DNA from 2 places in the Cupriavidus sp. 22TCCZM04-2 genome. Region 2 is predicted to be linked to the other one. Evidence: predicted binding sites of a transcription regulator. Region 2 holds the regulator's gene; the other holds the start of a gene.

Region 1 (3,404 bases), on a different contig from region 2:
CATGGTCTACGGGCTGCTGCGCGGCCAGGGCATCGGCGTGCGCCATATGCACGCCACCGGCAACCAGGCCGACGTCACGGTCAGCGAACTGGCGCTGTCCGTCGCACAGGATCCCGGCGTGCGGCTGGTGCTGCTGTACCTGGAAAGCCTGGCCGATCCCGAGGTGCTGGCCGAAGCCGCGCGCGTGGCGCGGGCCCGCAACGTGCCCATCGTGGCGGTCAAGGCCGGCCGCTCGCGGGACGGCCAGCGCGCCGCGGCGTCGCACACGGGCGCCATCGCCAACGAAGACCGCGCGGTCGACGCCTTCCTGGACCGCCACGGCATCTGGCGCGTGAATGATGCGCACGCACTGGCGCGCTGCGCGCCGCTGTACCTGCGTGGCTGGGATACCGGCGGGCAACGGCTGGTGGTGGTGAGCAACTCGGGCGCGAGCTGCGTCATGGCCGCCGACGCGGCACAGACTTTCGGACTGACGCTCGCGCCGCTGTCCGAGGCCACGCGGGCCGCGCTCGCCCAACGCCTGCCCGGCTTTGCCACGACCACAAACCCGGTCGATGTCACTGCGGCGCTGCTCTCCAACAGCGCACTGTTCGGCGAAGTGCTGCCCGTGGTGGCAAGCGATCCAGCTGCCGACCTGTTCCTGCTCGACATTCCCGTCTCCGGCATGGGCTACGATGTGCCGCGCTTTGCACGCGACGCCGCCGCGTTTGCCGACACCGCCGGCAAGCCCATCGCAGTCGCGGTCTGGCAGCAGCCCGTGGCCGATGTCTTCCGCGAAGCCGGCTTGCCGACCTACGCCAACACCACCGAAGCGCTAGCCGCCTTCTCGCAACTGGTATCGCACCAGCAGCGCCTGCGCCAGATCGCCGCCGAGGGCGAGCCCCGGCTGCCGGCGGTTCCCGCGCGGCAGGCAAGCGCCGGAGCCGGCGGGACGCTGAGCGAGGCCGGCAGCCTCGCCCGGCTGGCAGCCGCCGGCATGCCGGTGGTCGAACACTACGTCTGCCACGACGTGGATGCCGCGGTCGCGGCCTGGCAACGCATCGGCGGCCCGGTGGCGGTCAAGGCCAGTTCCCCGCAGGTGCCGCACAAGAGCGAGCACGGGCTGGTGGCCCTGCACTGCAACGACCCGGAATCGGTGGCCAGCGCCTTCACGGCCCAGACTCGCACGCTGCAGGCCATGGGCGCCACCTGCGAGGGCGTGGTGGTCGCGCGCATGTCGCGCGGCCAGCGCGAATGCATGATCGGCGCGCACTGGGACCCGGTATTCGGCGCGGTGCTGGTGGTGGGCGACGGCGGCAAGTACGTCGAGGTGCTGCGCGACACCGCCGTGCTGCTCGCGCCCTGCCAGCAGGCGGACGTGGCCCGGGCGCTGGCTACGCTGCGCACCGCGCCGCTGCTGCACGGCGTGCGCGGCGAACCGGCGGTGGATATCGCCGCGCTGTGCCGGTTGGCAGTGCAGGTCGGAGAGCTGGTTCAAAAGGCTGGCGGCGCGATCCGGTCGGTTGACCTCAATCCGGTGATGGTGAACGCCGATGGCGTGGTGGTCGTGGACGCGTTGATCGAGGTGGAACCCTCCGCACTTTAAGGATCTGTGGATCCGGCGTTCCCAGGCGGCATCCGAACATTCTCCTTGCCTCCATCGGATTACTGTATATATTTACAGTACCTGTATGGATGAACAGTATGAGGAGGCCCCATGGAACATCTGATCCGCGTCCAGAACGACTATGACCGTCAAGTGCTGGCGTGGCTGCGCGCGCGCATCGGCGATGCCGCGCTCCAGTCCGCGGCGGGCCGGCTGGCAGGCGCCCGCAAGCCTTATCTGTCCACCATCTGCCGCAGCCTCGGCATCCGGCCGCCCTCGCGCCGGGAGTTCGCCCAGGAAGCGGCGCGCACGCACCGCGCGGTCGGCGACCAGTACCTGGCGCGCATTCGCGCCATCCTTGCGGCACCGGCTGGCGCCGCCCGCTGATCCGGCTGTTTGTGGTGGCTCTGCAGTGACTATGATCAATCACGACGCTGCATGCGGCGCGGGCCGCGCAGCCGGGCCATGGCAACCCACCGGACAAGAACATGAGCAAGATCGGCTTTATCGGCCTGGGCGTGATGGGCACTCCCATGGCGCAGCACCTGCTGCAAGGCAGCCACACCGTGTTCGCGCACAGCCGCAGCGGCGTGCCGCAGGCGCTGCAGGATGCGGGCATGCACGCCTGCGCCAATGGCACCGACGTCGCGCGCCAGTCTGAAGTCGTGATCCTGATGCTGCCCGACACGCCCGACGTGGAACGCGTGCTGTTCGGGCAGAACGGCGTGGCTGCCGGCCTGTCCCGCGGTGCGACGGTGGTCGACATGAGTTCGATCTCGCCCATTGCCACGCGCGAATTTGCGAGGAAGGTCGAAGCGCTCGGCGCCGACTATGTCGATGCTCCGGTATCGGGCGGCGAGGTGGGCGCGCGTGCCGCCACGCTGTCGATCATGGCGGGCGGGCGGCAGCACGCCTTCGACCGCGTGCTGCCGCTGCTGCAGCTTATGGGCAAGAACATCACGCGGGTTGGCGAGGCGGGCGACGGCCAGGTAGCGAAGGTTGCGAACCAGGTCATCGTCGCGCTGACTATCGAGGCTGTCAGCGAAGCGCTCGTGCTGGCAGCGCGCGCCGGCGCCGACCCGGCGCGCGTGCGTGAAGCGCTGATGGGCGGCTTCGCCAGTTCGCGCATCCTGGAAGTCCACGGCGAACGCATGCTGCAGCGCAAGTTCGAGCCGGGCTTCCGCATCGCCTTGCACCAGAAGGACCTGGCGCTTGCGCTGTCCACGGCGCGCACGCTGGGCGTCGGGCTGCCGTCCACGGCCTCTTGCCAGCAGCTGTTCAATGTCTGCGTCGGCATGGGCGGCGCGGGCTGGGACCATGCCGCGCTGGTGCGGGCGATCGAACACCTCGCCTCGTTCTCGCTGGACGACGCGCATGCAGGCTAAGCCGGTCGCCGCGGCGCCCGCCATGCCGCAGGGCCGCGTCGCCCTGCTGACGGCCGTGACCATGCTGGCTTTTGCCGGCAATTCGATCCTGTGCCGGCTGGCGCTCAAGGGCACGGCCATCGACGCGGCCAGCTTCACGCTGGTCCGGGTCGTCAGCGCAGCGGCAGCGTTGTGGCTGATCCTGCTATTCCGCCATGGCCCGGGCCGGCTGTCCGGCGGCGGCAACTGGCCATCGGCGCTGGCGCTGTTCGCCTACGCGGCGGCATTCTCTTACGCGTACCTGCACCTTTCCGCGGGGACTGGCGCCTTGCTGCTGTTCGGGGCCGTGCAGGCGACCATGACCGGCTACGGGCTCTATGTCGGCGAACGGCTGCGCGCGGGGCAATGGCTGGGACTGGCCCTGGCGCTGGGGGGGTTGGCATGGCTGGTGCTGC
Region 2 (3,404 bases):
GATATTCTTGTTGGCCATGGCTGTCTCCTGGAGTCTGTGCAGATAGTGTCGGCCTGGGAACACCGCGCCGGTATCAGTCGCTGTCCGACAAGGCGACCGCAGGCGGATGGGGTTTATACCGACTGTCCCGATTCGCCAAGCGGATGTCACCTGGAGTCAAATGGATTTGCACCGGTTTTCCATACTGGCGTGGTAACGAACTCGTTCTCCACATCATCATGCTTGCCCTGGCTATCTGGCTGCTTTGTTCTTTCGGGATTGGTCTGCTGGCCCACATTCTGGGCCGCTCCGTTGCGGTCTGGCTGACCTTTTCGATGATCTTCACGCCATCCCTCGGGCTGATCGCAATGGCTATCCTGGGTAAGAAGGCAACGACACAGCAGCTGCCGGTCTGAAGAGTGCGGCCGCCGGCTCGGCACGACCCTGTTCCGCCCCCGCCGAGCGGGAAGCAACTGGCTTCGGATGGTCAGGACCTTCATGCTACGATGCCCCGGACACCGGGAGGCTGCCATGGAATATCGATACAAGAGCCGGGAAATCTCGATTCAGCCAATCAAGGCGCCCGACGGTCAATGGGACTGGTCGTTTGTCATCCGTGGACACGGACATCGACATAACGCCGGCGCGCTCGCGGCAACGGAAGACAGTGCCATCGAGGCGGCCTACGCGGCTGCGAGGCATGAGATCGACCATATCTCCGGCGACGCCAACGACTAGCCGCCGTCAGGGCGGCATTACCGCTGCATTTCACTCCGGCCGGCCCCGCCCATCGGCAAGCCTCAGGCCAGGAGCTTGGTCGGCTCGGCCAGTTCCAGCATCCGGCAGATCGCCGCCATGCTGCCAACCATGGTACGGCGCTGCGCGCCCTGATAGATGCGAACCCCCTTCGATTGCCGGAACGGCACGGGCTTGACGGGCTGGCGTGCGGCGATGTGGTTGGTTTGCGGCATGGCTACACCTCTCGATTGGCAAAAGCGGGGTCAACACCCGTCAGGCGGGCGGCGTCGGCACTGCAAGGAGGAGGGCGGCGGCCAGCGCGCGGCTGGCCGCGCTGGTCAGAAGCCCGAGGAGCGGATCAGCCCGACGGCAATGCCTTCGAGCGAGAACTCTTCGCGTCCGGGCCCGACCATGATGTTCGGGAAGTCGGGGTTTTCCGCGATCAGCTCGATGGCGCCGTCACGGCGCTGCAGGCGCTTGACGGTGACGTCGTCGCCCAGGCGCGCCACGACGATCTTGCCGTTGGGCGCCTCGCTGGCCTTGCGCACGGCCAGCAGGTCGCCGTCGAGGATGCCGGCGTCGCGCATGCTCAGGCCGCGCACGCGCAGCAGGTAGTCGGGGCGTTCGTCGAAGACCGAGGCATCGACCTGGTACTGCCGGTCGATATGCTCGGCGGCCAGGATCGGGCTGCCGGCGGCCACGCGGCCCACCAGCGGCAGCGTCAGCTGCATGACCCCGGACATCGGCAGGGAAAACTGGTCGGGGGTTTCCGAATCGCTGCGCGCCACCTTCAGGCGGATGCCGCGCGACGCGCCCGGCGTCAGTTCGATCACGCCCTTGCGCGCCAGCGCTCGCAGATGTTCTTCCGCGGCATTGGGCGATGAGAAGCCAAACTCCGCGGCGATCTCGGCGCGCGTGGGCGGGAAACCCGTGCCGCGGATCGTATTGCGGATCAGGTCGAAAATTTGCTGCTGCCGGGGTGTCAGGGTCGCCATGGAAGCGTTCCGATAAGTGCCCCGGTGCTATTTGTCCGCCAGCCGGGTGAGCACTGTATGTTTAAACAGTATGCTGTGATTTTATACAGTATCGGCGCAAGCGCAAGCAGAATTTCAGAAGCGTCTGCTCGACATCCGGTTTGCCCGCATGCCGCAGGTACAATCGCCGGACTTCAGCTCCCTGTATCCCCCCACCATGTCCCAGCTTCCCCGCATCGTGGTTCTGGCCACTGGCGGCACCATTGCCGGCGCCTCGACCAATCCGGCCAGCAGCGCGCGCTACCAGGCCGCGACGGTGCCCGTGTCGACGTTGCTGGCGGCCGTGCCGGCGTTGCAGTCTATGGCGCGGATTGAAGCCGAGCAGGTGGCGCAGATCGATAGCAAGGACATGGTGTTCTCGCTTTGGCCGACGCTGGCCGCGCGTATTCAGCATTGGTCGGCCGAGCCGGACGTGGCCGGCATCGTCATTACACATGGCACGGACACGCTCGAAGAGACTGCGATGTTCCTGCACTTGACCCAGGCCTGTCCGGTGCCCGTGGTACTGACCGCCGCAATGCGTCCGTCGACGTCGTTGTCGGCGGACGGTCCGCTCAATCTGCTAGATGCGGTGCGCGTCGCCGGCCATCCGGCTGCGCGCGGCAAGGGGGTCCTGGTGGTGCTGAACCAGCAGATCCATGCGGCGCGCGACGTGACCAAGGCGCATACCTCGGCGGTGGATGCCTTTGCGTCGCCGCAGGGCGGTCCGCTGGGTTTCGTGCAGGACGAGCTGGTGCGGCTGCCGCGCACGCCCACGCAGTCCGTTGCGGCGGTCTTTCCCGTGCCGGCCCGGTGGCCCGAGGTCGAGATCGTCGCGAGCTATACGCAGCCGGGGCGCATCGCGGTGGACGCAATGGTGGCTGCCGGCGTACGCGGCCTGGTCGTTGCGGCGGCGGGCAACGGTTCGGTGCATGAGACGCTGATCGCGGCGCTCAGGGACGCCGCCGCGGCCGGTGTTGCCGTGGTGCGGAGTTCGCGGACCGGGGCCGGTCATGTGTCGATTCCGCCAGTTACGGACCCCGATGCCGGCCTGTTTGTCTCCGCCGCGGACCTGAACCCCTATAAGGCAAGGGTGCTGTTGCTGGTGGCGCTTGCGCAAGAACCGGGGCTGGCGGCGGCGCCGGACCGGCTCCAGGCGCTGTTCGCCTCGGCGTGATTGCGGTTGCGTGATTGTCAATAGCCGGGCTATACTTTAAGGCTATTCAACCTTGCCGCACCGGACGTGACGCCCGGGTGGCTTATCCAAAAGGAGCGTCAATGCGTCATTACGAAATCGTATTCATCGTCCACCCGGACCAGAGCGAGCAAGTGCCGGCCATGATCGAGCGTTACAAGTCGCTCGTGACGTCGCAAGGCGGCCAGATTCACCGCGTGGAAGACTGGGGCCGTCGCCAGATGGCTTACATGATCCAGAAGCTGGCAAAGGCTCACTACGTTTGCGTCAACATCGAGTGCGGCAAGGATACCCTGGTCGAGCTGGAACACGCCTTCAAGTTCAATGACGCCGTGCTGCGCCATCTGATCGTGCAGACCAAGAAGGCCGAAACCGCTCCTTCGCCGATGATGAAGGAAGTGCAGCGCGAAGAAGCCCGCAAGGCCGCGCAAACGACCACCGAAGGCCAGGCTGCCTGAATGCGGATTGCGGTGCCTGTC

What was found. Region 2 encodes LexA, which represses DNA repair genes until DNA is damaged. Its sites were predicted from a motif close to ACTGTATNNNNATACAGT; they were not measured.
Region 1: AC3FKG_RS22440 (CppA family protein) is a predicted target of LexA. The motif match lies at 1,647-1,664, and genes of this name have one in related genera.

The regions. Positions count from the first base shown of each region.
Region 1 is NZ_JBYOJS010000017.1:35,464-38,867, reverse strand. It holds gene AC3FKG_RS22445 (acetate--CoA ligase family protein) at 1-1,585, shown strand, start outside; gene AC3FKG_RS22440 (CppA family protein) at 1,697-1,972, shown strand; gene AC3FKG_RS22435 (2-hydroxy-3-oxopropionate reductase) at 2,074-2,970, shown strand; gene AC3FKG_RS22430 (EamA family transporter) at 2,993-3,404, shown strand, end outside.
Region 2 is NZ_JBYOJS010000009.1:227,615-231,018, reverse strand. It holds gene AC3FKG_RS15980 (DUF2188 domain-containing protein) at 1-18, opposite strand, end outside; gene AC3FKG_RS15975 (hypothetical protein) at 219-395, shown strand; gene AC3FKG_RS15970 (hypothetical protein) at 511-717, shown strand; gene AC3FKG_RS15965 (hypothetical protein) at 780-950, opposite strand; gene lexA (transcriptional repressor LexA) at 1,056-1,712, opposite strand; gene AC3FKG_RS15955 (asparaginase) at 1,909-2,907, shown strand; gene rpsF (30S ribosomal protein S6) at 3,009-3,383, shown strand.